4 regions of the Sphingomonas oligophenolica genome follow, and region 4 is predicted to be linked to each of the others. Evidence: predicted binding sites of a transcription regulator. Region 4 holds the regulator's gene; each other region holds the start of a gene.
What was found. The regulator LexA, encoded in region 4, represses DNA repair genes until DNA is damaged. The targets are predictions, from matches to a motif close to GTTCCNCNCTTGTTCT.

Region 1 (7,252 bases), on a different contig from region 4:
CTGTCGACGCTCCGACTCGCGGCGGTTAACTTCGCCGTCTCCGCCATGATAATAGGGGCTAGTACTGCGCTGGTCTTGGAGAGATGAAGCCGGTCTGGTGGGAAAGGCGGCGCAGACTGTCGCTGAATTGCAAATACGGCGAAGAAATGCGCCGTGCTCGCCGCGGCGGCCCGGCTCCCGTTACTTCACGCTATAGGCCACCAGTGCCGGGCTTCCGTTCAGCGTGGTCGTTACCAGTAGCAGACCGTCGCGCGATATGGCGATATTCCCAGGAGTCGTCGCTGACCAGACAACCGGGTGCGCCGGATCGGTTGCCGAGATCGCATAGAGCTTCAGGCCGGTGCTCAGTAAAATCAGCGTATCGGTCGCGACGATATTGCCGGTGATATAGGTATAGTCGTCCTGGGGACGCATCCATGACCACAGGATCGATCCATCGGCCTCGCTCACAGCATCAAGCTGCGACAGAGTCGCTGAATAAATCGTTCCTTTAGCGATTGCCGGTGCAGTCACATAGCTGTTGGTTCCAAGCTGGGTAGCCGCTCCGCCCGAAGTGAACTTCACAAGCGGCTTGTAATAACCCGTCCCGCTTTGCAGGATGACGTTGCCATTCGTGCCCAGCATCGGTCCGCCGAGATAAGTGTAGCCGCCCCAACTGAAATAAGGATCAGCAAAAGAATTGACTCGCGTCCCGGTCAGGCGGTCGAAAACGTCGAGGGACGAACCCGAATAGTAATAGACATGCTGGGCGTCGACGGCGGGGGTTTCTCCACCATAAATCCAAGGGCCCTGCCCTGCCGAATCCCAGCGCGTCTCGCCGCTCGCAAGTGCGTATGCCGTGACCTCGTTGCCGAAATATCCGGCCGCCAGGTGCAGAGCGTCGCCATAGGGGGTCGGGGCGGTGAACGGCGACCATTGCGAGGCGAACGTCATGTTCGACAACGCCACATTGCCCGTCGCGGCGTCGAGGGCAACAATTGGATTGGTGACGGACGACATCACCATATAGGGAACGAAGACCTTGTTGTCTGCGATCGCCGGGGCGCTCACATAAGCGGTCGTGCCGATCGGATACACCCATTGCGGTGCGCCCAGCATCGAGAGCGAGACGATGCTGTTGGAGGAATAGTCTCCCCGCACAATGAAGATCGAGCTTCCTTTGGTCGCCACCGCCGACATGCCGCCCGTGCCGGCAGGCTGCCACACCCAGCGCTTCTTGAACGTGCCTGTGTAGCTGGCATGGACATAGCCGCTATGCCCGGCATCGCGCTGATAGGTTACCCAGTCCTTCAGCGCGACGTTGATCGTATAGGTGAAAACCTGTTCGGTGCCCGGCCATGGATGGGCGCAGGGGCTGTCGCGGCACATGCGGAAAGTGACCGTGCCGGTGGTCACGCCCCCCGGCAGGGTAGCAACCGACTTGAACGCAGCGCGATAGACGTTCGGAGCCGACATGACGATCGGCCCGTCCTGGCTCAGCTTCGCAGGGTCGAATTGGACATCTGGGAAGAGTGGCTTGTCATATGCCGGCGTCGATGCCCTGAACTTGATCGCCGTATCGGTGGCGCCTTCGGTGACGTCGACTGTCTGCGCGGCCGGATACAGCGTCGGCCTTGTCTGCGCGAGGGAGGGCACCGCCCACAGCGCCGCCAGGGCACCGATGGTCGATTTCATTGCGCGCATGAATTATCCCCCCCCCCCCCGGGTCGACGCGTGGTCAACGCGCCCATCTCGCCGCCTGCTGCGACTCGCAAGTCACTGAAATGCACGATTACCTTTCCCGCCGCAATCCGGCCGCCGCTTGCGTTTGGCGATTTCATTCCCATCTCGCCACCCTGCGGCTCAGGCCTTGCCCAATCCGAACAAATCTGGAACAAACGCCGATATGCTGACCCACATATCCGTCCGCGGCGCGCGCGAACATAATCTCAAGGATGTCTCGATCGACATCCCGCGCGACACGCTCACGGTCATCACCGGCCTGTCGGGCTCGGGCAAGTCGAGCCTCGCCTTCGATACCATCTATGCCGAAGGGCAGCGCCGCTATGTCGAGTCGCTCTCGGCCTATGCGCGCCAGTTCCTCGAGCTGATGCAGAAGCCCGATGTCGATCATATCGAGGGCCTCTCGCCCGCCATCTCGATCGAGCAGAAGACGACCAGCCGCAACCCGCGCTCGACCGTCGCCACCGTCACCGAGATCTATGATTATATGCGCCTGTTATGGGCGCGGGTCGGCATCCCCTATTCGCCCGAGACCGGCCTGCCGATCGCGGCGCAGACCGTCAGCCAGATGGTCGACCGGGTGATGGCGCTGCCCGAGGGCACGCGGCTCTATCTGCTCGCGCCGGTCGTGCGCGGCCGCAAGGGCGAGTATCGCAAGGAGATGCTCGAATGGCAGAAGGCCGGCTTCACCCGGGTGCGCATCGACGGCGAGCTCCACGAGATCGATGAGGCGCCGGCGCTCGACAAGAAGTTCAAGCATGACATCGAAGTAGTGGTCGACCGGCTCGTGGTCGGGCCGGACATGGCGACCCGGCTGGCGGACAGTTTCGAGACGGCGCTGAAGCTGGCCGAGGGGCTGGCCTATGTGGATCTGGTGGATACGACCGTGGCTCAGCTAAGCCCCTCCCCTGAAGGGGAGGGGCTTAAGAAGAACGCCGTCCGCGAAGCCCCGCAAACCTTCGTCGCCGAAGGCAAGATGAAGAACACCGGCATCCCCGCCAACCGGATCGTCTTTTCGGAAAAATTCGCCTGCCCGGTCTCCGGCTTCACCATCGCCGAGATCGAGCCGCGCCTGTTCAGCTTCAACGCCCCGCAAGGCGCCTGCCCGGCCTGCGACGGCCTCGGCGAGAAGATGCTGTTCGATGAGGAACTCGTCGTCCCCAACCACGCGCTCAGCATCAAGAAGGGCGCGGTCGTGCCCTGGGCCAAGTCCAACCCGCCCAGCCCCTATTACATGCAGGTGCTCGGCAGCTTGGCTCGCGAATTCGGCTTCAGCCTCGATACGCCCTGGGAGGATCTCCCCGGCGAGGTGAAGCTGATCATCCTCCACGGCACCGCCGGCAAGCCGGTCACGCTCACCTTCGTCGACGGCCGCAAGTCGTACGACGTGAAGAAGCCCTTCGAAGGCGTGATCGGCAACCTCAACCGCCGCCTGCTCCAGACCGAGAGCGCCTGGATGCGCGAGGAGCTGTCGAAATATCAGAGCAGCGCCGCCTGCGAGGTATGCCACGGCGCGCGGCTCAAGCCCGAGGCGCTGGCGGTCAAGATCGGCATGCGCGACATCTCCTCGGTCACCCGCCTCTCGGTGGTGGATGCGCTCGCCTGGTTCACGGACGTTCCGCACGTCCTCACCGGCCAGCAGCGCGAGATCGCCGAGCGCATCCTCAAGGAAATCCTCGAACGGCTCGGCTTCCTCAACAATGTCGGGCTCGATTATCTCAACCTCGATCGCACCAGCGGCACGCTGAGCGGCGGCGAGAGCCAGCGAATCCGCCTTGCCAGCCAGATCGGCTCAGGGCTCTCGGGCGTGCTCTACGTCCTCGACGAGCCGAGCATCGGCCTCCACCAGCGCGACAACGACATGCTGCTCAAGACGCTCAGGCGGCTGCGCGATCTCGGCAACACCGTGCTGGTGGTCGAGCATGACGAGGATGCGATCCGCACCGCCGATTACATCATCGACATGGGCCCCGGCGCCGGCGTCCATGGCGGCGCGGTGGTCGCGCAGGGCACGCTCGACCAGATCCTCGCCTCCAAGGGCAGCATCACCGCTGACTATCTCAACGGCACCCGCGAGGTCCCACTCCCGGACCAGCGCCGCAAGGGCAATGGCAAGAAGCTGACGGTGCACAACGCCACCGCCAACAATTTGCGCGGCGTCACCGCGAGCATCCCGCTCGGCACCTTCACCTGCGTCACCGGCGTGTCGGGCTCGGGCAAGTCGAGCTTCACCATCGACACGCTCTATGCCGCCGCCGCGCGCTCCTTGAACGGCGCCCGCGTCCTCGCCGGCAAGCATGAGAAGGTCACCGGCCTCCAATATCTCGACAAGGTGATCGACATCGATCAGTCGCCGATCGGCCGCACCCCGCGCTCGAACCCGGCGACCTATACCGGCGCCTTCACCCAGATCCGCGACTGGTTCGCCGGCCTCCCCGAAAGCCAGGCGCGCGGCTACAAACCGGGCCGGTTCAGCTTCAACGTCAAGGGCGGCCGCTGCGAGGCGTGCCAGGGCGACGGCCTGCTCAAGATCGAGATGCACTTCCTGCCCGATGTCTATGTCACCTGTGACGTCTGCCACGGCGCCCGCTACAATCGCGAGACGCTGGAGGTGAAGTTCAAGGGCAAGAGCATCGCCGATGTGCTCGACATGAACGTCGAGGATGCAGTCGAATTCTTCAAGGCAGTCCCGCCGATCCGCGACAAGATGGCGATGCTGGCCGAGGTCGGCCTCGGGTACGTCAAGGTTGGCCAGCAGGCGACGACGCTCTCAGGCGGCGAGGCGCAGCGCGTGAAGCTAGCCAAGGAACTCTCGCGCCGCGCGACCGGCCAGACCCTCTACATCCTCGACGAGCCGACCACCGGCCTGCATTTCGAGGATGTGCGCAAACTGCTCGAAGTGCTCCATGCGCTGGTCGATCAGGGGAATACGGTGGTGGTGATCGAGCACAACCTCGATGTCATCAAGACGGCCGACTGGGTGCTCGACCTCGGCCCCGAGGGCGGCGTGAAGGGCGGCGAGATCGTGGCGGAAGGCACGCCGGAACAGGTGGCCAAGGCGAAGGGCTCATTTACCGGTCATTATCTCAAGCCGCTGCTGGAACGCGGGCGGGAGAGCGTGGCGGCGGAGTAGGTTGTGATGGGGTAATGCATCCTCGCCGAGCCGCTGCGCGAATGATGTTGCTAATATGTTCTCTATAGCGCACTCTGTTGTGCCACGGCGTGATACTGTGCGGGAGGAGAGATAAAACGCTGACGCTGGCTTTTGTGCTGACGTCTGCCTGCTCGCAAAAGACTGAGCGGGCTCCCGCCAGGCCGCACATTTCGGGCCATGCGGCGGTTACGGTGCCGACATCCGCTCCCGCATCGGCGGGGCTATCCGTGGATGGCTGGCTCGTGAGAAGCGTGATGACGCCGTCGCCGCGCCCAGGCCGCTGGGAGCATGCTGGCGCATATCTGGTTCGCTCCCGTGAACCCAAGCTCTGGATAGTGCCGACAAGCAACCTGCCGACTATTCCCTATAGCCCGACGAGCAAGAGCGTCGCGCACGATGGCGGCAGTCCGGAGCTGTGCGAGCGCATCGTTAGCCTGACCGAGCCCCGCACGTCGGCTGGCCGATGGGCGCGCGCCCGAGGCTGGCGGGTGGCATTCGAGGCGCCACTCGGACCGTTGACCGCCACTGTCCTGGTTCGGCGCTATATCTACACGTTCCAGGGGTGCTGGTCGTTCGATGGCCGGATTGTTCTGTTCGACAGGGACAAGCCCGTCGCTACCGTTATAACGGCGCCCACCGAGCTCATTCAGATCGGCCTGGTCGAGCCAACCGAGCGCGCTGCCTTGCGGGTGGAAACCATCTCGAACGATGTGCCCTTCGGTGATCTCGTGTTCAGCCATGGTCGGATCGAAGCTGAACCGCTCCCGCCACAGGATATGGTTTGTGACGGCAGGGCGGCCGTTCCCAATGTTTTCGGCGTGCCCATCATTGAGGCAAGCAGAGTGCTGCGTGGCGCCGGCTGGAGGCCGGTGCCGCCGCCGACATCGAAACTGGCCGAAAACCTCGGCGTAGCTGCACGGTACGACAAAGGGCTGTCCGAGGTTACCGAATGCACCCCAATGGCCGTCTGCGGTTTCCAGTATCGCTCCCGCGGAATCGTGACGGAGTTGTCGGTGATCGCCGATGGCGGGAGCGAGTTCGTGTATCGCCATGACGAAAACTGCTCCGGGCGTGCGCGTCGTCGTCAGTGATGCCATGCGTGCGGCGCGGTGATGGCAATCGGCTGGTCGCGATCGCCGTTTTCAGTGCTCACCGGGGCGGCAAAACCATTGTGCCGGAGCAATCCGGCTCATAGTCGGTGATGATTCCGCCCGATGTTTGCACTTCCATCCACGCCCTGCCCGATTGATAGCGAAATCCGCAGAACCCTGTGGGGCTGCACCCGGTAACCTCGGTTATCCCCTTTCGATAAAAATCACTTCCTTCGAGATCCGCGAAAAAATCATCGCCGTCTGGGTCCTTGGCGATTTCGGGAGGGGCCGCCCGCACCGGTTGCCATCCGGCCTTGCGCAATATGCTGCGCGCGCGATTGATCGATTGGCCGTATATATTGGGCACTGCCTTCCGCCCCCCGCAGAACCTGTCCACCGGCGGCAGTGGCTTTATCTCGATGTTCCGCGCTTTCAGCACCACGTCGCCGAATGGCACTTCCCGTATGTTTTGGAGCCGCAGGCGATCGTCGGGGCCGCCGAAATAATCGGCCTGATAGCCATTGACGCTGCTCGTCACGATTGTCGCGATCGGCCGATCTCCGTCAAAAACGCTAATCCTCCCGTCGATCTGGCTGCAGGTCTGGGCCTCATAATAGTAGCTCCGCAGGACATTGACGAAAGTGAGCGGTCCAAGCCGCGCTTCCGCCGCGACACGCCAGCCTCGCGATCTCGCCCAGATGCCGGCTGGCGTTACCGGCGGCGGAACATACCGGCCGCAGAAATCATACTGATCTCTCCTGAAGGCAACCACCGGAAGGTCGGTGGACGGTTCGATCGACGCGGTGCGTACCAGCGTTCGCACATCATATTTGCCGGCATGAAACCATGTTCCGACATGCAATGCCGGCTTGAACGCAAACACCGGCCGGTCATCCGTTTCCCGCGCCACTGTCGATGTTGGCGCAATCTTTGCCGGATGACGCGACCTCCCGCCAGCCGCCGAGTGCTTCTCTTCCTGTTTCGCTGAACATGCAGCCAGCAGACAAAGGGCCGCCAACACTCCTGATCGGCCCTCCATCGCCTCGCCCCGCGCTAATCCTGCCCAAGCAGAATTGATCCCCTTTTGTTCCAAAGAAGTCAATTGGCTTTTCCAGCAGTCGATCAAACCGGAGCCCGAGCGTGCACGAAGGACCGGGGGACCGTCGCTAAGGTCACGCCCGAACAGGTGGCCAAGGCGAAGGGAGCTTCATGGGGTATTGTTTCGAGCCGCTGCTCGGCGCGGGCGGGAGAGCATGGCGGCGGAGCAACGGCTTCGTCCGCTACC
Region 2 (7,252 bases), on a different contig from region 4:
GCGGTCTCCGCGACGGCATCGGCACGATCGGGGACGAGCATGACGATCAGCCCCTCCTGCCATTGCTCGACATCGGACCAGTCGAGATGGCACGCGCCTTTGCCGGCGCGCGCCTTGCCGACGCTGAGGAGGCGGCACATCCGGCCATAGGCGGCGCGATCGGTCGGATAGACCAGCAGCGCCGTGCCATCGATAAGGTCGAGCCGGCAGCCGATGATTGCCCGGACACCCGTGGTCTTCTCCGCATCCCACGCGCGAACGATGCCGGCGACCGAATTGCGGTCGACCACGCCCAGCGCCGGCAGGCCGAGCAGCGCGGCGGCAGCGAACATCTCCTCGGGCGAGGACGCACCTCGCAGGAAACTGAAATGGGTCGTGACCTGCAGCTCGACATAGCCGGGTGCATCGTCGGTCATGCGAACGCGCCATGGATGAACCAGCGCATGTTTCCGGTGGCATGGCTTGTCCCGTCGCCGAGCCGGAACAGCCAGTAGCGACCGCCCGTCTCGGTTTCGACCTGGTAATAGTCGCGCACGGCCAGCGGCGTGCCGGCCTCATGCCCGCCCTCGCGCCACCATTCGCCATGCAGGCGCTCTGGGCCATCACCCTGCGTGACGCGATATCGCTTGAGCCGCCAGATGAACATGCGCGGCGCGTCGTCGGGCAGCAGCGCGATCACCTCGATCGGCTCCGGGCGCTCCAGCATCCGCGAAGGTCGCGGGAGGTCGTCGTCCCACGCGGCGCCGGTCGGCCTGCCAAGCGCCGGCGACAGGGCAATCGAGCGCTCGGGCATCGCGCTGGCCCGGGGACCGCTGCGGTGAAGAGAGCGCTGGCCGAACCGGTTGGCGAGCGCGTCCACCAATGCCGCGAGATCCGGCCCGCGCCGACCGAGGCTTTCCAATCCTTCGCCCTGCCGGGCCGCCATGCCCTCGACCAGCGGCGTGACCAGGATCATCGCCTCGATGCCAAGCCCCGGCTCGACCGTCTCGATCCTCGCGCAAAGCAGTTTGGCGAGGTGGCGCGCATCGCGCGACGGCGCGGCAGTGCCGATGCGGATCGCCTGGGTATGGCCATCGACCCGGTGGAAGTAGCAGTCGAGCCGGCGGGCGCCCTTGCCGATACGGCCAAGCTGCTCGACGACATCGCCGACCAGATCACCGATCACCCGTGCAAAGGCTTCCGAGGTCGCGATCGGCTCCATGAAACCGCGCCGCGCGCGCGGCACATTCTCCGGAAAGATCGGTTCGATCGGCTCGGGCACATTACCCAGGGCCTGGTCGAGGCGGCGATGGAGATCGCGCCCGAAGCGCTTCGCAAGCGGGCCGCGCGGCGCCCCGATCAGCTGCTCGATGCGCTCGAACCCGAGCTTGCGCAGGCCCTCGACGTCACTGGCCGGGAGGCGCAGGGCCACGATCGGCAGCAGGGCGATGGCCTTGCGATGGTCTCCCGGCTCGATCGTCACCGGGCGCCCCGCTGGGACATGCCGCGCCACGGCATGGGCGCAGCCCGCGGTATCGGCGACCGCAATCTGCACGGTCAGGCCGAATGCGGCGATCCGGCGATGGAGATCCTTCAGAAGCGCCTTCTCGGTGCTGAACAACGAGGCGCATCCGGTGATATCGAGCCAGATGCCGTCGGGCGCATCCGGCGAGACAAATGGCGAATATCGCTGGCCCGCCCAGAGCGCGAGACGGCGAAGGCCTTCAAGATCAGCTTCTGGCTCGGCATCGACGACCTCCAGTTCGGGCGCGAACGACCGCGCCTGCGTGACGGTCATGCCAGGACGAATGCCGAGTGCCCGCGCAGCCAGGTCGACCGCGGCAATCACGCGGCGGCGATGGTCCGGGATCGCCGTTACGAGCGGACGGTCGCGCGCGAGGGCGTCGCGGTCAGGCGACGAATTTGCGGTCGTCCGCCGCAGCCGGTCGGTCGACCAGTGCGGAAGATAGACCGATGCGACCCGTCGCATCGCAGCCCTCCACAATCCATGCGTGCGGGTTGCCGCCGCGTACCCTTTCCAGCGTCACGTTCCAGCGCGGTCGCCCAAGGCTAGGAATACCCAGGTCCTCGCTCGGGAACGCCGTGATGCGCCAGCGTGTCACGGCCGCCGTGCCTTCCGCCGCTTGCTCGATTTTCGAGGCCCGGCGGAACACGAAGGCGGCGACACCCGAGCTCTCGGCCGCGAGCTGGAGCCGCTTCGACGCGGTCGTCGTATATTTGGAGACCTCACCCACGACACCGGCAAGCCCGCTGTGCCGGAGGCATTCCTCCATCGCCAACAGGACGTTGGTATCGCTGCCCGCCTCGACATGGATTACACGATCGGGGTGGAGGCCCGCCAGGTGGAGCGCGGGCGCGAACAGGTCGCGCCAGCGGAGACACCAGAAGACCGGACCTTCGATCCGCGCAAGGATGCCAGCGAGAAAGATCGTCGCGCTGGCGTCGTCCGCCAGATCGGGGCTGCCGGCTATCTCATGCAACGCACCGACGGCGATTCCCCGGCCGGGCAGGCGGAGGTCGAGCTCGTCTATCCCGAAGGGAATCGCAGCATGACGAACGCCCACGCCCTCGATCCGCGCGATTTGCGCTCGTAGTTTTTCGAGGACAGCGGGCTGGTACATGGCATCAGGAGACTCGGGTGGCGGTGGATTGTTCCCTATTTGTTCCGACGCGTGGCGCGAAGAGTCAAGCGCGCGTTATGAGGCTGCGGGATATTCCGGGAGCCCCAATCACGAAATTGGCGGAATCGCGCTGCTTGCACAATTCGTCCGAGTAGCTCGCTCAGCGCGAATGGACGCGGCCTATTTCGGCGTCCGGTTCAGCAGTGCGCTGCGCAGGCACTGGCAAACGACCTCGTCGCGCTGATTGATCAGACGATGCGAGAAGGTGACGATGCCTGCGCCTGGCCGCGATCTACTATCCTTCAGGTCGACCACTTCACTCTCCGCCCGCATCGTGTCGCCGATGAACACGGGCTTGGGATGCACGAGCTTGTCGTAGCCGAGATTTGCGACGAGCGATCCGAGCGTCGTCTCGCCCACCGAAAGACCGATCATCAGCGCGAAGGTGAAAGTGCCGTTGACGAGAATCTGCCCGAACTCGCTTGCCTTCGCCGCCTCGACGTCCAGATGGAGCGGCTGCGGATTGTGAGTCATCGTCGAAAATAACAGATTGTCGGTCTCAGTGACGGTGCGGCGAATCACGTGGACGATGTGATCGCCGATCGCCCATTCATCGAAGAAGCGTCCGGCCATGTCAGGCGTCCTTCTCGATGCGCACGAGCAACGCGCCTTCGGACACCTGGGCGCCATCCACGGCTCTGATCTCCGCCACAATGCCATCGAATGGCGCGACGAGGCCCTGCTCCATCTTCATCGCCTCCAGGACCAGCAACCGCTGTCCTTTGGTCACGGCATCGCCCGGCGAAACCGCCACCGAGATGATCCTGCCGGGCATTGGCGCGACGATCATCCCATCGGATAGGGCATCGCCACGCACGATATCGTCGGCACGCGGCCGGGAGAACGGCCACGCCTCGCCATCGGCAAACAGCACGCTACCGCCGTCGAACGCGGCGATGCTGGTTGGAACGGGCGTGGCCAGCGTGACGAGATGCACCTGGCCGCCCACGGTCACTTCTGCGCGCAGATCGGGTGCCGCATTGGCGCGGAAGCCGGTCAGCCCGCTCCATGGATCGAGGGAGACCGGCGAAAGGATAGCGCGGGCAGCACTGGTAAGGACGCGGGCAGAAGGCTCGTGCGGGGGCACCAACGCTTCGATATGCCGTTCGATGAACCCCGTATCGATCCGGGCCGCCACGAATTCGGGATGCCGAGCGGCGCGCGCCAGGAAGGCGGCGTTGGTCTTTACCGGCCATACCTCGGTGCCGCCCGCGGCATCGCCGAGCTTGCCGGCAGCGGCAGCGCGGGTGGGCGCGTGGACAACGAGTTTGGCGATCATCGGGTCGTAGAACGGTGTAACCTCGCCGCCTTCCTCAACACCGCTGTCGATGCGGACGCCCTGCGGAAAGCGCAGACGCTCTAGCGGGCCGGTCGAAGGCAGGAAGCCGCTCGCCGGGTTCTCGGCATAGAGGCGCGCCTCCATTGCCCAGCCGGTGATCGACAGCTCCTCCTGTCGCCTCGGCAGCCGCTCGCCCGACGCCACCCGCAACTGCCACTCGACCAGATCCTGCCCGGTGATCGCCTCGGTCACCGGATGCTCGACCTGGAGACGGGTGTTCATCTCCATGAACCAGATGCGATCCGCCCGCAGGCCCTCGCTCGCGTCGGCGATGAACTCGATCGTGCCGGCACCGACATAGTCCACCGCCTGCGCCGCCCGCACAGCTGCGGCGCAAATCGCATCGCGCGTCGTTTCGTCCATACCTGGCGCCGGCGCTTCCTCGATCACCTTCTGGTGGCGGCGCTGGAGCGAACAGTCGCGCTCGAACAGGTGCACCACATTGCCATGTGTGTCGCCGAACACCTGCACTTCGATATGGCGTGGCGAGAGGATATATTTTTCGATCAGCACGCGATCATCGCCGAACGATGACGCGGCCTCGCGCCGGCAGCTTTCCAAGGATTCAGCGAAGGCGTGCGCTTCGTCAACCTTGCGCATGCCCTTGCCGCCGCCGCCCGCGACCGCCTTGATCAGCACCGGATAGCCGATTGCGTCCGCTTCGCTCTGGAGCCGTTCTGGGGATTGATCCACGCCCAGATAGCCCGGCGTTACAGGCACACCTGCCGCAATCATCCGCTCCTTGGCGGCGTCCTTCAGGCCCATCGCGCGGATGCTGGCAGGCGGCGCACCGACCCATACCAGGCCGGCCGCCTGCACTAGCTCGGCAAACTCGGCATTCTCTGAGAGGAAGCCATAGCCCGGATGAATCGCTTCTGCTCCCATCGCCTTTGCGGCCTCCAGGATCCGGTCCTGACGCAGGTAGCTATCCCTTGCGAGCGCGGGACCGATGCACACCGCTTCGTCTGCTTCGCGGACGAAGGGCATGGCCGCATCGACGTCGCTATGTACGGCGATCGTGCGTATGCCGAGAGATCTCGCCGTACGAAAGATCCGCAGCGCGATCTCCCCTCGGTTGGCGATGAGAACAGAAGCAATCATCGGCTCAGCGCAGTCGATCGAGGCAATTTGTCTCGAAAATTGCCTCGTCCCGATCATTAAACAGAACTGTCTTGATGCTATTTCGGCCGATAGAATCTACGTAGTGCATCGATAATGCTTGGTGCCCTCTATAGACCTTCACCATCTCGAATGTGAGATTTGGCAATCGGCGGATAGCTTCTTGCCAATATGCCAGAACATCGGCCCTGCCCTTGATCAGGCCCTCACTTGCGTAAACCTTCGCGAACGGCGAACGCAGTTCAATCTCCAAGGAATAGAGCGAAAGCAACGATTCCATGTCGCGTCTATTCCAGCCGTCGATCCATTGATCGGCCCACCGCTCAGGAAAGATCATTGCGTATGCCTCACATTCGGAACACGCCGAACGTCGCGCGTTCGGGGATCGGGGCGTTGAGCGTGGCGGAGAAGGCGAGGCCCAACACGTCGCGCGTCTGGGCGGGATCGATGATGCCGTCGTCCCACAGCCGCGCGGTGGCGTAATAGGGGTTGCCCTCGTCCTCGTATTTCTGGCGGATCGGCGCCTTGAACGCTTCGGCCTGTTCCCGCGTCCAGCTTTCGGCATCGCGGTGAACTGTCGCAAGGACGGCGGCGGCCTGCTCGCCGCCCATCACCGAGATCCGCGCGTTGGGCCAGGTAAAGAGGAAGCGTGGTTGATAGGCGCGGCCACACATGCCGTAATTCCCTGCGCCGAAGCTGCCGCCGATCAGCACGGTAATCTTGGGCACGCTGGCGGTGGCGACGGCCGTCACGAGCTTGGCGCCATGCTTGGCGATCCCCTCAGCTTCGTATTTCCCACCGACCATGAAGCCCGAGATATTCTGTAGGAATAGCAAGGGTGTTCGCCGCTGGCAGGCCAGCTCGATGAAGTGCGCACCTTTCTGCGCGCTCTCGCTGAACAGCACGCCGTTATTGGCGAGAAGCGCGACGGGCATGCCCCAGATCCGCGCGAAGCCGCAGACGAGCGTGGCGCCGTACAGCGCCTTGAACTCATGGAAATCGGAGCCGTCGACGATGCGGCCGATCACCTCGTGCACATCATAGGGCGCTCGCACGTCGTTGGGGACGATGCCGTAGAGATCGGCCGGGTCGAGCTTGGGCGGGCGCGGTTCGGCAATCTCGATATCCACCGACTTGGGATGATTGAGCGTGGCGACGATATCGCGGACGATCAGCAGCGCATGCTCGTCATTCTCCGCGACATGATCGACAACCCCGGATTTGCGGCCGTGCGTTTCCGCGCCGCCCAGTTCCTCTGCGCTGATCACCTCGCCCGTCGCCGCCTTCACCAAGGGAGGCCCGGCGAGGAAGATCGTGCCCTGGTTGCGGACGATCACCGTCTCGTCCGACATCGCGGGCACATAAGCGCCGCCTGCGGTGCAGCTTCCCATCACGCAGGCGATCTGGGGGATACCCTCCGCGCTCATCTGCGCCTGGTTGTAGAAGATGCGCCCGAAATGATCGCGATCGGGGAAGACCTCGGCCTGGTGCGGCAGGTTGGCACCGCCGCTGTCGACCAGATAAACGCACGGAAGCCTGTTCTCACGCGCGATCTCCTGTGCGCGTAGATGCTTCTTGACCGTCATCGGGAAATAGGCGCCGCCCTTTACGGTCGGATCGTTGGCCAGGATCAGGCACTCGCGGCCCGAGACGCGCCCGATGCCGGCTATCACGCCCGCGCCGGGCGCGCCGCCTTCATACATGCCGTTTGCCGCCAGTGCGCCGACTTCGAGGAAGGGCGATCCGGTATCGAGCAAACGATGGATGCGATCACGAGGAAGCAGCTTGCCCCGCGAAACATGGCGCTCGCGATGCTCGGGCGACCCGCCGAGCGCGGCGGCCGCCACCTTGCCGCGCAACTCCGCCGCCAACGCGCCATTATGCGCGGCATTGGCAGCGAAGCCTCCCGAGGTGGGGTCCGCAAGCGTGGAAATCGTCGTCATGGGCCGATCAACTCCCGCCCGATCAACATCCGCCGCACCTCGTTGGTACCGGCACCGATATCGAGCAGCTTGGCGTCGCGCAGATAGCGTTCCACCGGCCAATCCCTCGTGTAGCCGGCGCCACCCAATGCCTGGATCGCCTCGTTCGCGACCTTCACCGCGTTTTCGGA
Region 3 (7,252 bases), on a different contig from region 4:
CACCGGCACGATCCTGCTCGTCGAGGATGAAGACATGGTCCGCGCCGTCGCCGAGCGCGCGCTGACCCGCCAGGGCTATACCGTGCTCACCGCCGAGAATGGCGAGGTCGCGCTTGATCTGCTGGCGCGGAACGACCGGCCTGACTTGCTAATCTCCGATGTCGTCATGCCGGTAATGGACGGGCCGACCATGGTCCGCCAGGTGCGGGCGCGCTATCCCGATCTGCCGATCCTGTTCATGTCGGGCTATGCCGAGGAGCATCTGCGCCGCTCGATCGATCTCGACAATGTCTCTTTCCTCGCCAAGCCCTTTTCAGTCCAGCAGCTTGCCGAGGCGGCGCGCGGCGCATTGAATGCGAAATGACTTGGCGCTACGGCGGCGCTGAGACTAAGGGGCCGGAATGACCGCGCCGAACCGAATCCTCATTGTCGAGGACGAACCGCTGATCGCCATGATGCTCGAAGATTTCATCGAGATGCTCGGCAAGCAGATGGCCGGCACTGCCGACACTGCCGACACTGTCGCTGATGCGCTTGCCCTGGTCGAGGCGGGCGGCATCGATGCAGCGATCCTCGACGTGAACCTGCGCGGCGGCGAGAAAAGCTGGCCGATCGCCGAAGCGCTCGCCGCGCGGGGCGTGCCGTTCGTGCTCGCGACCGGCGGCTCGCACGACAGCATCGTCGAAGCCTATCGCGGCCGCCCGACCCTGCCCAAGCCGTTCACGATGGACGCAGTCGCCAAGGTGCTTGAGTCGCTGGCCTGAATTTCCGGCCCGGCACCGTCAGGCGATCCGCTCCGGAACCGCCGCCGCATCCTCGACCAGCGATTGAGCCGGCGCCACCGCTTCCCAAGGGAAGACGAACCAGTCCTTGTTGACTCTCCGGTCGATCGTCCGGGCACGATAGTCGACCTGTTCCGCCGAGCTGACATTGTCGATCAGCGTCGCGAAGCGGATGCTGCCCGGCATCGCCTCGGCCGTGCGCAGCGCCCCGCGGAGATGGGCGATCGTCCTGCCCGAATCATTGATGTCGTCGAGGAACAGCAGTCGCTCGCCGGCCTGAGTCCGCCGCGCCAGCTTGACCAGCGGTTCGTCGGCGAAATCCTTCACCTGGCTCGAATAATCGACTGACAGCATCGGCAGCCCGGTCGCGTGGCTGAGATAGACCGCCGGCGAAAGCCCGCCGCGGCCGATGCCGATGATGAAATCCGGTTTCCACGCATCGTCCGCGAGCTGCAGCGCGAGCGCGCGGACGGTCGCGACGAATTCCTCATGCGTGATGTCGGCGAACACGGTCATGCATTGGCTCCCACATAGGTATCGAGTGTCGCGAGATGCTTTGCCACCACGTCGTCGGGCAGGAACGAGCCAAGGAACGAATTGCGTGCCAGCAAGGCGAGATCGTTGCGGTCGAGCCCGCGCGCCATTGCCACAGCCCGGTAATTGTCGGCGATATAGCCGCCGAAATAGGCCGGATCATCCGAATTGATCGTCGCGCGCAGGCCGGCCTTGAGCATCCGGTCGATCGGATGCTCGGCCATGTCGCGCACCACGCAGAGCTTCAGGTTCGACAGCGGGCACACCGTCAGCGTCATGCCGATGCGGGCGAGCCGTGCGGTCAGCACCGGATCCTCCAGGCTTCGATTGCCGTGGTCGAGCCGGTCGATATCGAGCAGGTCGAGCGCCTGCCGGACATAATCGGGCGGCCCTTCCTCGCCGGCGTGCGCGACGAGGCGCAGGCCCTTGCCGCGCGCCGCCGCGAACACCCGCGCGAATTTCTCCGGCGGATGGCCAAGCTCCGATGAATCGAGCCCGACTGCGTCGATCCGGTCGAGCCAGGGTTCGGCCGCCGCCAGCGTGGCGAAAGCGGCCTCCTCGTCGAGATGGCGCAGGAAGCTCATGATCAGCTTCGACGTCATGCTGTGCCGTGTCTCGGCGTCCGCCATGCCGGCGAGCAGGCCGGCGATTACCGTGCCAAAGGCAATGCCGCGATCGGTATGAGTCTGCGGATCGAACATGATTTCGGCATGGACGACGCCGTCCGCCGCCGCGCGATCGAAATAGGCCACTGCCAGGTCGCGGAAATCCTGCTCGGTCTGCAGCACATTCGCGCCGGCATAATAGATGTCGAGGAAATCCTGCAGGTTGGAGAAATCATAGGCGGCGCGCACCGCCTCGACAGTCGCGAACGGGATCGTGATCCTGTTGCGCTCCGCCAGCGCGAACATCAGCTCGGGTTCGAGGCTGCCCTCGATATGGAGGTGGAGCTCGGCCTTGGGCAGCCCGGTGATGAAATCATGGTCCGTCATGCCGCATTCATCGCGCGGGGCGGGCAGGGGAGCAAGCCGGAATCCCGTCGCCCTGGCTGACCATGTGCGGGTGGTTTGCGGATAGGCGTCGATCGATTACGGTCCCGCAACGATGACCGACCGGACTCGCCTCTCCACGCCGCTTCGCGTCATCGCCTGGATCTATCTGATCCTGGGCGTGCTCGGGCTGGCGATCGGGACTGCGCTCTGCATCGGCCTCGGGCTCGAATCCGATCCGCGCGGCCCCGAAGCACTTGCCTGGATCGGCTTCTTCTTCGCCATCGCCGCGATCTTCTATCTGTTACCGGCGACGATCGGCGGGCTTGGTCTGTTGCTCGGCAAGCCATGGGCGCGAATACCGGTCGCGATCGTATCGGTGTTGCTGCTCTTCGGCTTCCCGATCGGCACAATGCTCGGCGGCTATGCCTTATGGGCCGTCGTCAGCACCTCGGTCCGGGCGGGCGGAGCGCCGGGCATCGCCGGCCCGCCCGTGCCGCGCATGCGGGAGCCCGGTCCGCTGTTTGGCCTGCTGGTGGCGATGGCGGGGATAGGCGCAGGTTTCGTGGTTGTGCTCTGGGCCGGGTTCACGCTTCATCGTGATGCGATGCCGCTGGTAATCGAGCAGTATCACCTGCCCGCGATCCTTATCGTCGCGGCCGCGATCACCTATGGCCTGTACCATGTCGGGCGGGGCGTAGCCCGACATGACCGGCGCTCCGGTGCGCGGCGCGACGCGCGCTCGAAGCATGCGGACTGGCGTGAAGCGCAACGGCTGCGCCTGATCGAAATGCGGGGCGATCCGATCCTCAGCGCCTATGCCGACCGGATTGAACGCGGCGAGAGCTGGTCCGACGCCCAGATCGCCTATGATCTCGCGCCGGATATGTCCGCCACCTGCGCGCATCTCGCCCCGGTCGAGCTGGCGATGCGCCGCGCCGGGATTATCGTGAAGCTTCAGTTCGGCCAAATCGTCCACGCCGCCTGCGTGATCGATGAACCGGCGCTGCGTGCGCGTTTCGCGGTCGCTTTGCCCGCCTGGTACGGGATCATCCCTGACTACGACCGGTCCTATGAGGATCCGCCCGCGGCCGCGCTCGGCTGTACGGAACATGGCGCGCTGATTTATGTGATCGAGCCCGGCCAGGCGCCGCCCGGCAGCCCGGTTTTCCCGGCTTGAGGAACAGCGGAACAAAAAAAGATCGTTCCCCACTTGTTCTTCTGGAACAAACCATATACGAAGCTTCCAACACGCATTGAACAGATGGCGTGATCAGTCTAGCGACGGAGGCTCCCAGTGGCGGCATCTTTGAAGGTCATCGACAACAAAATGGCAGTCTCCAACGACAAGGCAAACGAGAAAGCTTCCGGCGAGCGCGCCAAGGCACTCGAGGCAGCACTCGCGCAGATCGATCGCGCCTTCGGCAAGGGCAGCGCGATGCGGCTCGGATCGAAGGAGACGATGCAGGTCGAATCGATTTCGACCGGTTCGCTCGGCCTCGATATCGCGCTCGGCGTCGGCGGTCTGCCGCGCGGCCGGGTGATCGAAATCTATGGTCCGGAAAGCTCGGGCAAGACGACGCTTGCGCTTCACGTGATCGCCGAAGCGCAGAAGGGCGGCGGCACAGCGGCGTTCGTCGATGCCGAGCATGCGCTCGATCCGGTCTATGCCAAGAAGCTCGGCGTCAATATCGACGAACTGATCGTCTCCCAGCCCGACACCGGCGAGCAGGCGCTCGAGATCGTCGATACGCTGGTTCGCTCCAACGCGATCGACGTGCTGGTGGTCGATTCGGTCGCGGCGCTCGTGCCCCGCGCCGAGATCGAGGGCGAAATGGGTGACAGCCATGTCGGCCTGCAGGCGCGGCTGATGTCGCAATCGCTGCGCAAGCTGACCGGTTCGATCAGCCGCTCGCGCTGCATGGTGATCTTCATCAACCAGCTGCGCATGAAGATCGGCGTGATGTACGGCAACCCCGAGACGACGACGGGCGGCAACGCGCTGAAATTCTATGCCTCGGTCCGTCTCGACATCCGCCGCACCGGCCAGATCAAGGATCGCGAGGAAATCATCGGCAACACCACCCGGGTGAAGGTCGTCAAGAACAAGGTCGCACCGCCGTTCAAGCAGGTCGAGTTCGACATCATGTATGGCCAGGGCGTCTCCAAGATCGGCGAGATCCTCGACCTCGGCGTCAAGGCCGGGCTGGTCGAGAAATCGGGCGCGTGGTTTTCTTACGACAGCGTCCGGATTGGCCAGGGCCGCGAGAATTCCAAGACCTTCCTCAAGGAAAATCCGGAAATGGCCGACCGCCTCGAAAAGGCGATCCGGGCCCGTACCGACAAGGTCGCCGAAGAGATGATGGCCGGCCCCGACGCCGATGGCGAGGACGACGACCTCTGATCTTCTTCTCTCCCAAGCGGGGAGGGGGCGGATGCTCGACAATCAAGTTTAGCGCGGCGTTTCTCCCGTCGCAAAACCCGGAAAGGCCCGCCCACGACGGCGGGCCTTTCATATTTCATGGGGCGATTGGCTCTTCGCCAGGGCGGACGAAAGCAGCTACACCACCGACGCGCCGGATCTTTGCGGGATCGGCCCTCATCGGGAAGGAAGCATGATGGATGCAAGCGAATGGAGCGGCCCGGTCGGCGATGTCTGGGCCACTGAATGGCAGCGTACCGATCGCAGCTTTGCCGGTCTCGCGCCGCGTCTCAACGCAGCGGCGATCGCTGCGGTAGCGGGGATCGATGCCCCGGCGATTGTGGATATTGGCTGTGGCGCCGGGGCGACCAGCCTTGCTCTTGCAGCGGCGCTGCCCGCCGCACGCATCTGTGGCATCGACATTTCCCCGGGCCTCACCGCGATTGCGGCGACACGGGCTGCCGATCTCCCGAATCTGCGCTTCGCGACGGGCCCGGTCGAGGCACTTGTTGGCGATCAGGCGCCGGTCGACCTGTTCGTTTCGCGGCACGGCGTGATGTTCTTCGCTGATCCCATAGCTGCTTTCGCCGCGATCCGCGGCGCTGCGGCGCCGGCCGGCCGCCTCGTCTTTTCCTGTTTTCGGGACGCTGCGCTCAACCCCTGGGCATCCGAGCTTCTGGCCGCGGTTCTGGGTGGACCCCAGCCAGTGCCCGCCGGCTATGCGCCTGGCCCCTTTGCCTTTGCCGATCCTGACTTCGTCACGCCCTTGCTCGAGGCTGCAGGCTGGTGTGACGTCCGCGCCATATCGGTCGATTACAATTATTGCGCCGGTGAGGGTGCCGATCCGATCGCCGACGCGCTCGATCTCTTCAGCCGGATCGGGCCGACCGCACGGGCGATCAAGGCTGCCGATCCGGCCGAGCGCGGTGCGATGCTCGATCGCATGGCCGACGTGCTCCATCGCCACCGATCGGGCGACACAGTGGATTTCCCCGCTGCGGCATGGCTATGGTCGGCGCAAGCAGCGGCAGGAGAGGCACAATGACGATCATCGTCCACCATCTCGAGAATTCGCGCTCGCAGCGCATCCTGTGGATGCTCGAGGAGCTCGGCATGCCCTATGAGGTCAAGCGCTACGAGCGGAACAAGCAGACAATGCTCGCCCCGCCCGAATTGAAACGCGTCCACCCGCTCGGCAAGTCGCCGGTGATCGAGGATGACGGCGTCGTGGTCGCCGAAACCGGCGCGATCATCGAATATCTCGTTGAAAAGGCCGACGGGCGGCTCGGCCCGCTCGCCCATCGCGAGTCAGTGCTGCGCTACCGCATGTTTCTGCATTATGCCGAAGGGTCGCTGATGCCGCCCCTGCTCGTGCTGCTTGTCCTCAACCGGATTCCGATCTTCGGCAAGTCGGCGATCAAGCGGATACAGCCCATGATCGATGTCCATCTTGATTATGTCGAATCCGAGCTGGCCGCCCGCCCTTGGTTCGCGGGCGACGAGATGACCGCCGCCGACATCATGATGAGTTTTCCGCTCGAAGCGGCACGCGGACGCGCCGGGCTCGGCGCCTCGCGCCCGCACACCATTGCCTGGCTCGACAAGATCCACGCACGTCCCGCCTATCAGGCAGCGCTCGCGCGGGGTGGCCCCTATGCCTATGCCTGACCGCTGAGGCCGTGGCTCGGCGCGTGCGGCGGCTCGATCTCTGCCGGCATCGGCGGTTCGAACCCACCCTCCCAGCGCGCAACCACACTCGCGGCGATTGCATTGCCGACGACATTGGTGGCCGACCGCCCCATGTCGAGGAAATGGTCGATCGCGAGGACGAGCAGGATGCCCGCCTCGGGGATGTTGAACTGAGAAAGCGTCACCGTGATCACCACCAGGCTCGCGCGCGGCACGCCGGCAATGCCCTTCGAGGTCACCATGAGCGTCAGCAGCATCGCGATCTGGGTGCCGAGCGACAGATGGATGGCATAAGCCTGGGCAATGAACAGCGACGCGAAGGTCATGTACATCATCGAGCCGTCGAGATTGAACGAATAGCCGAGCGGCAGCACGAAGCTCGAGATCCGCTTCGGCACGCCGAACCGGTCGAGCGCTTCGAGCGTGCGGGGAAAGGCGGCCTCGGACGAGGCGGTCGAGAAGGCCAGCAGGATCGGCTCGCGGATATAGCGCAAGAGCAGCCTGGTTCGCTTGCCGATGGCGAGGAAGGCGGCGCCAATCAGCAGCGCCCAGAGCAAGGCGAGCCCGAGATAGACGCTGCCCATGAAATAGGCGAGCTTGCCGATCACGCTCGGTCCCTGCTCGGCGAGCGCCGCGGTGACCGCCGCGAACACGGCGACCGGCGCGAAGCGCATCACATAGTCAGTCACCTGCAGCATCACCGCGACCAGCCCTTCGGCCGCACGGACGATCGGCGCTGCCTTTTCGCCGATCGCAGTGAGCGCGACGCCGAAGAACACCGAGAAGACAACGATCGGCAGGATCTCGTTGGTCGCCATCACGCCGATGATCGAGGC
Region 4 (7,252 bases):
CACCGAGCGCCGCAATGTCGAGGAAGAGCTCGATCAGGCCCGCGCCGCGCTGGTCCAGTCGCAGAAGCTGCAGGCCTTGGGCGAGCTGACCGGTGGTATCGCCCATGATTTCAACAATCTGATAACCGTGATCCGCGGCTCGGCTGAATTGCTCCGGCGCGGCGGCCTCGACGAGAAAAAACGGGCTCAATATCTGAATGCGATCATCGAGACCGCGGATCATGCGACGACCCTGACCAGCCACCTGCTTGCCTTTGGGCGCCGTCAGCCGCTCAAACCCGAAGTGATCGATCTCAATGTGCGGCTCGATGCTCTTGCCGAGGTTCTCTCGAGGACGCTGGGGGGTGGAGTCGAAGTGAAGCTCGACCTTGCCCCGACGCTCGGACTCGTCGATGTCGATTCCACCCAACTCGAAACCGCGCTGCTCAACGCGGCGATCAATGCGCGCGATGCGATGCCCAATGGCGGCACGCTGACGCTGTCGACGCACAATATCGCCGACGAGAGCGGCGACATGGTCTGCGTCGCCCTGTCCGATACCGGGTCGGGGATGCCGAAAGAGGTTCTTGACCGGGCGTTCGAGCCTTTCTTCACCACCAAGGCGGTCGGCAAGGGCACCGGGCTCGGATTGTCCCAGATTCATGGCTTCGCCGCACAGGCAGGCGGCAGGGTCGAGATCGACTCGGTTTCCGGAAAAGGCACGACAATCCGGATTCTCCTGCCGCACTCTCACAAGTCGATCGCAGCGAGGTCGACATTCGCAAACCAGGCGGTGGACGGCGCCGGCAAGACCGTGCTGCTGGTCGAGGACAACGAACAGGTGCGAAATTTCGCCCATATCCTGCTCACTGAACTCAACTATCGGGTGATCGACGCCGAGTCCGCCGAGCAGGCGCTCGCTGTGCTCGACGCCGAACCGGTCGACCTGGTCTTTTCGGACGTGGTGATGCCGGGGCAAAGCGGAGTCGAGCTTGGGCGGCTCGTGCGGGAAAGATTTCCGGCCCTCCCTGTGCTGCTCGCGAGCGGCTACAGCGAAGAAATCGCCAAAGGGGGTGCCGGCGATTTCGATATCCTGCCGAAACCCTATGGCGCCGACAGCCTGGCGGCGGCGCTTGCGAGGGTGGTCAACGATACGGTTCGCCAACCTGCCTGACGGATCGCGGCGCGAAGACCGGTGGCTCCCCGCGTTCCGAAGGGCTAGGGCATGATGATGCGCTCGGGCACAGCCTCTCCTCTTCTCCCCGTCACAGAGGCGCGCGCGCGTCTCTTCGCCCTTGCCGTGCCGGTCGCCGCCGAAACGCTGCCGCTGCGCGACGCTGCCGGGCGCTGGGCGGCCGCGGACATCGTCGCGCTCCGCACCCAGCCTTCAGCCGATCTTTCGGCGATGGACGGCTATGCGATCCGTTTCGCCGATCTCCCGGGGCCGCTCACCCTGATCGGCGAGAGCGCGGCTGGCCGTCCCTTTCCCGGCACGGTCGGCGCCGGCGAGACTGTCCGCATCTTCACCGGCGCCGCGATGCCGGCAGGCGCCGATACCGTGCTGGTCCAGGAAGAGGCGGCGCGCGAGGGCGACCGGGTGACACTCACTGGTGAAGGGCCGCGCACCCTGGGCCGCAACATCCGCCGCAAGGGGCTCGATTTCTCGCATGGCGACACGCTGGTCGCAAAAGGCGAGCGCCTCACGCCCGCGCGGATCGCAGTGGCGGCCACCGGAGGGCTCGGTGCGCTCCCCGTCAATCGCCGCCTCCGCGTTGCGATCGTGGCGACCGGCGACGAACTCGTCGCACCCGGCATCGCGCTTGGCGGCGACTCACTGCCCGAATCCAACGGCGCGATGCTCGCCGCAATGCTCGCCGACCTGCCCGTGGAGATTCTCGACCTCGGCATCCTGCCCGACCGGTTCGATGTGACGGTGGCCGCCTTCAGGCGCGTCGACGCGGATATCCTCGTCACCACCGGTGGCGCGTCGGTGGGCGACCATGATCTCGTCCGGCCCGCGCTCGAGGCGGCAGGCGGCAGCCTCGATTTCTGGCGGATCGCGCTGCGCCCCGGCAAGCCGATGATGGCCGGGCGGCTGAACCAGGCAGTCGTGCTCGGGCTGCCCGGCAACCCGGTCTCGGCCTTCGTTACCGCCACCCTGTTCCTCAGGCCGCTGATCGCGGCCATGTCGGGTGCCCTTGATCCCCTGCCGCGCTTCGCCACCGCGATCCTCGGCCAGGATCTTCCCGCAAACGACCACCGCGAGGATTATCTCCGCGCCGAAACCCGCGATGGCCTGGTTTTCGTGGCGGGCCTGCAGGACAGTTCGATGCTCCTCACCCTCGCCCGCGCGGACTGCCTGATCGTTCGCCCGGCCAACGCACCCGCCATCATGGCGGGCGATCCGGTGGAGATCCTCGTCATCGCCTGACAATGGGTTGGCGCTTGACAGACTGTTGGAACATTGCGTAAACGTTCCCAGTCTGTTCCCGACGGAGGATCTGGGATGCTAACGCGCAAGCAACACGAGCTGATCTGCTTCATCAATGATCGCCTCGCCGAAACCGGGGTCTCCCCCTCGTTCGAGGAAATGAAGGAAGCGCTCGATCTCAAGTCCAAATCGGGCGTCCACCGCCTGATCAGCGCGCTCGAGGAACGCAAGTTCATCCGCCGCCTGCCCAACCGCGCCCGGGCGCTCGAAGTGCTGCGCGTGCCCGAGCGGCCCGAAACCGCGAAAAAATCCGCCGCCACCGCCCCGGCGGGCCCAGCACTGGCGGGTAATGTCCGCAAGCTTCCCGAGCCGGCCAATGACGTGATCGAGATCCCGCTGCACGGCCGGATCGCGGCCGGCGTGCCGATCGAGGCGTTCGAGGGCCATTCGATGCTCGCGGTGCCCGCAGCCCTGCTCGGCGGCGGCGAGCATTATGCGCTCGAGGTGTCGGGGGATTCGATGGTCGAGGCCGGCATCCTTGACGGTGATTACGCGCTGATCCGGCGCACCGATGTCGCCCGCGACGGCGAGATCGTCGTTGCCCTGATCGAAGACAGCGAGGCGACGCTCAAATATTTCCGGCGCGAAGGCGCGATGATCCGCCTAGACCCAGCCAATCGTGCCTATGATCCGCAGCGTTATGCGCCCGATCAGGTCCGTGTGCAGGGCAAGCTTGCCGGGTTGCTCAGGCGCTATTGAGCCGGGAGCGCCCGACGCACCCAGCAATTGATCGCGAAACGCGAATCCTCGAACCGGCCCGACGGACAGGCGACGGGACGCACTTCGTGGCGCGCGAACGAGGCGAAGGCCAGCAGGGCGTTTTGTTCGGGCGCGATGTCGGCGGAGCGATTGCTGGCCGGGTTGAACGCATGGAGACGCAGCTCGCCGCCTGAATAGGCTTTCGGCTCGGTGTGGAAATAATAGACCGCGCTCAGCACCCGGTCGCTCTTGCGCGCCGGGCTGGTTTCGGTGTCGACATGCGGGCGGTAGAAGTCGCCGTCATTATAGGCGATCAGTGAAAGCTGCACCGTCTCCGGCGCGAACGGCGCCATGCCGAGGTCGCTGGCCAGGGCCGGGACGGCATCCAGCACCCTTCGCCTGAACGCTTCCACCCAAGCCTGCTCGGGCAGCCGCGCGGTCAAGGAGCTGCGGATATTCGCCCTGAGTTGCGCGCTGTCGACGAGCGACGGCGCAAAACAGGCGCGATGTGCCAGCGACCAGTCCAGGATCGCGCGATGCTCGGCCACAGGGAGGAAGGCGCGCCGCAGGATGTGCGGCGCGGGCTGGTCAAGGAGGCTGGGCTGGACGCTCATTGCGGGCTTATCGCGCCATGCCGGTGAGTCCGCAACGACGCTGGCGGCACGGCGGAGGCGAGCCAGGGGTGCTCATCGCCCGGGTGCCTGACCGTCACGACCCGGCTATTCCCCAGCGCGATCGCGATGCCGCCGGTTTGCGCCAGCGTGGCGCGGTCGAGTTTCAGCCAGCGTGGGCGGCATGCGACGGGCAGGCGGCGTTCGCTGATGACGATGTCGGCGCCGCCGCATGCCGCGACCAATTCCGCCGTCGGCACCAGATAGGCGCTGCGCGTGGCAAGCACCCGCCAGGTGCGACCGCCCGCCGGGCGCTCGACGAGACACAGGTCGCGGCTGCAGCGCGCATTGGGCTGATCGGAGAGCAGCAGCAGATTCTCGTCGGCGCCGCCATTCTCGGCCAGCATATCGGCGGTGTAATCGCCGACCCGGTCGCGCAGCAGCGCGAGGCCACCGCTCGCGGTGCGGAGCGCGACATGGCGGCCGTCGCCCGTCACGAGCAGGTCGGGTGTCGGCGTCAGCAGCGCCCAGATCGCACCGATCGCGAGCGGCACCGCGCCAAGCCGCCGCCAGCGAGTCCGCCACAGCGCGATCCACAGCCCGCCGATCACCATCAGGCCATAAGCCCCGCCCGGCATCGCCGGCAGCGCGGCGACCGAGCCGGGCATGCTGGCGGTCTTGTGCGCAATCCACAGCAGCAGATCGAGCGAACGCCCGGTCAGCCACCAGAAAGGCGTGCCGAGACCAACTGAATCGAACAACAGCGCCAGTGCCTCGAACGGCATCGTCACGAAGGTCGTCAGCGGGATCGCGACGATATTGGCGACTGAGCCGTAAATCCCCGCCTTGTGGAAATGAAACAACGAGATCGGCAACAGCGCAAGCTCGACGACGATGCCGGTCAGCAGCAACGAGGTCAGGTCGCGACCGAGCTTGCGCAGCCGCCCCTCCTCGCGCGGCGCGAACCAGGCCTTGATCCGCGGATGCTCGTGCAGCGCGATGATCGAGGCGACCGCCGCAAAGGAAAGCTGGAAGCTCGGGCCGGCGAGCGATTCAGGATAGAGGAGCAGCACGACGAAGGCGCCCGCCGCGACCAGCCTCAGCGTCAGCGCTTCGCGGCCCATCGCGAGCGCGACCAGCACGAGCAGCGCCGCAACGCAGGAGCGGATTGTCGGCACCTCGGCGCCGGTCAGCAGGGTATAGCCGATCGCCGCCAGCGCGCCCGCGCCGGCCGCGATCAGCGGGAGGCGGAACCGCAGCGCGAGCCAGGGGCTGAGCGCAAGCAGGCGAAGCACCAGGAACATCACCGCCGCGACCACGGCCGTGATATGCAAGCCGCTGACCGAGAGGAGATGGGCGAGCCCCGATCGGCGCATTGCATCATTGTCGGCTTCGGGGATTGCGCCCTGATCGCCGGTCGCGAGCGCCGCGGCGATGGCACCCGCCCCGCCGGGGACGCTTTCCTGGATGTGCCGCGACAGCCGCTCCCGCAGCCCGTTGCCGTTCGCCACGCCCGGCGCGACGATCGTGACCGGCCCGAAGCCCCGCCCCGTCCCGCCGATGCCATCGAACCAGGCGACGCGGCCATAATCATAAGCGCCGGGCACCGCCGGCTCGGGTGGCGGCATCAGCCGCGCCCCGAGCCGAATCGTCGCCCCGCGCGAGAGCCCCGGCGGCATATCGGCATCGGCAAGGTTGACGCGGAGATGCGGTGGAAGCTCCACGGGGCGCAGCTCACTGCCCTGTGCCGGGTCGTAACGGCCCTCGTGCCCGCGCGAACCGCACCGGCGACCCTTGCACGGCCGCGGCGGTGTCGCGATCACCCGTATGGGCGCGAGCCGCAACCTGACGAGCCCGCGTGGCGGCAACGGTTCGACGCGCTCGACGCGTGCCTCGAACGTCACGATCGCCGGCCGCGCGAGGATTGCCGCGCTGGCTCTCTCGGCACGCCACCAGATCAGCGCGATGCCCGCCGCGACCAGCAGCGCGGCGAGGGCGACGGTACGGCCCGCCCTGCCATGGCGTCCGACGGCCATGGCCAGAAACGCCAAACCGAGTGAACCAAGCAGCGCGGCTCGCCACCAGGTCGAATCGGGCAGGATGAACCACATTGTGATGCCGCCGCCCAGGGCGACCGGTATCCACAGGGGTAGCTGGTCCCGCTCGGCCTCGAACCAGCGTTCCAGCGCCGCCTTGCCCCGGCGAAGCCCGTCGAAGCCCGCGATTTGGAGGCGCTGAAGTCGCGTGCTAGGGGCCTCGGCGGCTATACTGGCCATCGATTTTCAAGTCTGGGAGCAAGCGCGTTTGGGCGCAAGGTCTGAAACCGCGGCGGCCGATACCGGCACGCCCGACACGCCCGCAGTGGTGACGCGCTTCGCGCCGTCGCCAACGGGCTATCTGCACATCGGCGGTGCGCGCACCGCCTTGTTCAACTGGCTGTTCGCGCGCCATCATGGCGGCAAGTTCCTGCTGCGAATCGAGGATACCGACCGTGCGCGGTCGACCCAGCCCGCAATCGACGCGATCCTGAGCTCGATGCAGTGGCTCGGCCTCGATTGGGACGGCGAGGCCGTCTTCCAGTTCGAGCGTGCCAGGCGCCACGCCGAGGTCGCCTATCAGATGGTCGAACAGGGCAATGCCTATCGCTGCTACGCGACGCCCGAGGAACTGACGGCCCTGCGCGAAAGCCAGAAGGCGGCCGGCAAGCCGATGCGCTATGACGGGCGCTGGCGCGATCGCGACCCCGCCGAGGCGCCCGAGGGCGCGCCCTTCGTCGTCAGGCTCAAGGCGCCGAAGGAAGGCGCGACCACGATCGAGGATCGGGTCCAGGGCAGCATCACCGTCCAGAATGCCGAGCTCGACGATCTCGTCCTGCTCCGCTCGGACGGCACGCCGACCTATATGCTCGCAGTGGTGGTGGACGATCACGACATGGGCGTGACTCACGTCATCCGCGGCGACGATCACCTCAACAACGCGTTCCGCCAGCTGCCCATCATCAGGGCGATGGGGTGGCCCGAGCCAATCTACGCTCATGTGCCGATGATTCATGGCCATGACGGTGGCAAGCTTTCCAAACGCCACGGTGCGGTCGGTGTCGAATATTATCGCGACGAGCTTGGCATCCTGCCCGAGGCACTGAGCAATTACCTGCTCCGGCTTGGCTGGGGGCATGGCGATGACGAGATCATCAGCCGCGAGCAGGCGACCGCCTGGTTCGACCTCGCTGATGTCGGAAAATCACCATCCAGGTTCGATTTGAAGAAATTGGAGAACCTGAACGGCCATTATATCCGGAGCGCCGACAATGCGCGTCTGGCTGATCTGGTCGCCCCGCGACTCGGTTTCGAACTAACGGCACAGCAACGTGAAATGCTTCAGCGCAGCATGGAATCGCTGAAGCCCCGCGCCGCGAATCTCAACGATCTTGTGTCCGGAGCGGCCTTTCTTTTTCGCACTCGCCCACTGGAAA

Region 1: the regulator LexA is predicted to act here: its motif matches at 1,860-1,875, upstream of uvrA (excinuclease ABC subunit UvrA).
Region 2: the regulator LexA is predicted to act here: its motif matches at 2,652-2,667, upstream of ABD050_RS00210 (ImuA family protein).
Region 3: the regulator LexA is predicted to act here: its motif matches at 3,510-3,525, upstream of recA (recombinase RecA).

The regions. Positions count from the first base shown of each region.
Region 1 is NZ_BAAAEH010000024.1:7,280-14,531, reverse strand. Features, by position in the region: gene ABD050_RS12990 (PQQ-binding-like beta-propeller repeat protein) at 181-1,683, opposite strand; gene uvrA (excinuclease ABC subunit UvrA) at 1,886-4,855, shown strand; gene ABD050_RS12980 (hypothetical protein) at 5,104-5,967, shown strand; gene ABD050_RS12975 (hypothetical protein) at 6,026-7,093, opposite strand.
Region 2 is NZ_BAAAEH010000001.1:43,714-50,965, forward strand. Features, by position in the region: gene ABD050_RS00200 (error-prone DNA polymerase) at 1-416, opposite strand, end outside; gene ABD050_RS00205 (DUF6504 family protein) at 413-1,969, opposite strand; gene ABD050_RS00210 (ImuA family protein) at 1,890-2,621, opposite strand; gene ABD050_RS00215 (MaoC family dehydratase) at 2,802-3,254, opposite strand; gene ABD050_RS00220 (acetyl/propionyl/methylcrotonyl-CoA carboxylase subunit alpha) at 3,256-5,121, opposite strand; gene ABD050_RS00225 (nuclear transport factor 2 family protein) at 5,126-5,476, opposite strand; gene ABD050_RS00230 (carboxyl transferase domain-containing protein) at 5,487-7,082, opposite strand; gene ABD050_RS00235 (isovaleryl-CoA dehydrogenase) at 7,079-7,252, opposite strand, start outside.
Region 3 is NZ_BAAAEH010000028.1:79,363-86,614, forward strand. Features, by position in the region: gene ABD050_RS14055 (hybrid sensor histidine kinase/response regulator) at 1-364, shown strand, start outside; gene ABD050_RS14060 (response regulator) at 402-764, shown strand; gene ABD050_RS14065 (phosphoribosyltransferase) at 783-1,298, opposite strand; gene ABD050_RS14070 (adenosine deaminase) at 1,295-2,308, opposite strand; gene ABD050_RS14075 (hypothetical protein) at 2,421-3,485, shown strand; gene recA (recombinase RecA) at 3,603-4,709, shown strand; gene ABD050_RS14085 (class I SAM-dependent methyltransferase) at 4,921-5,772, shown strand; gene ABD050_RS14090 (glutathione S-transferase family protein) at 5,769-6,395, shown strand; gene ABD050_RS14095 (dicarboxylate/amino acid:cation symporter) at 6,386-7,252, opposite strand, start outside.
Region 4 is NZ_BAAAEH010000061.1:52,042-59,293, forward strand. Features, by position in the region: gene ABD050_RS26980 (hybrid sensor histidine kinase/response regulator) at 1-1,153, shown strand, start outside; gene ABD050_RS26985 (molybdopterin molybdotransferase MoeA) at 1,205-2,410, shown strand; gene lexA (transcriptional repressor LexA) at 2,486-3,169, shown strand; gene ABD050_RS26995 (2OG-Fe(II) oxygenase) at 3,163-3,783, opposite strand; gene ABD050_RS27000 (ComEC/Rec2 family competence protein) at 3,780-6,056, opposite strand; gene gltX (glutamate--tRNA ligase) at 6,085-7,252, shown strand, end outside.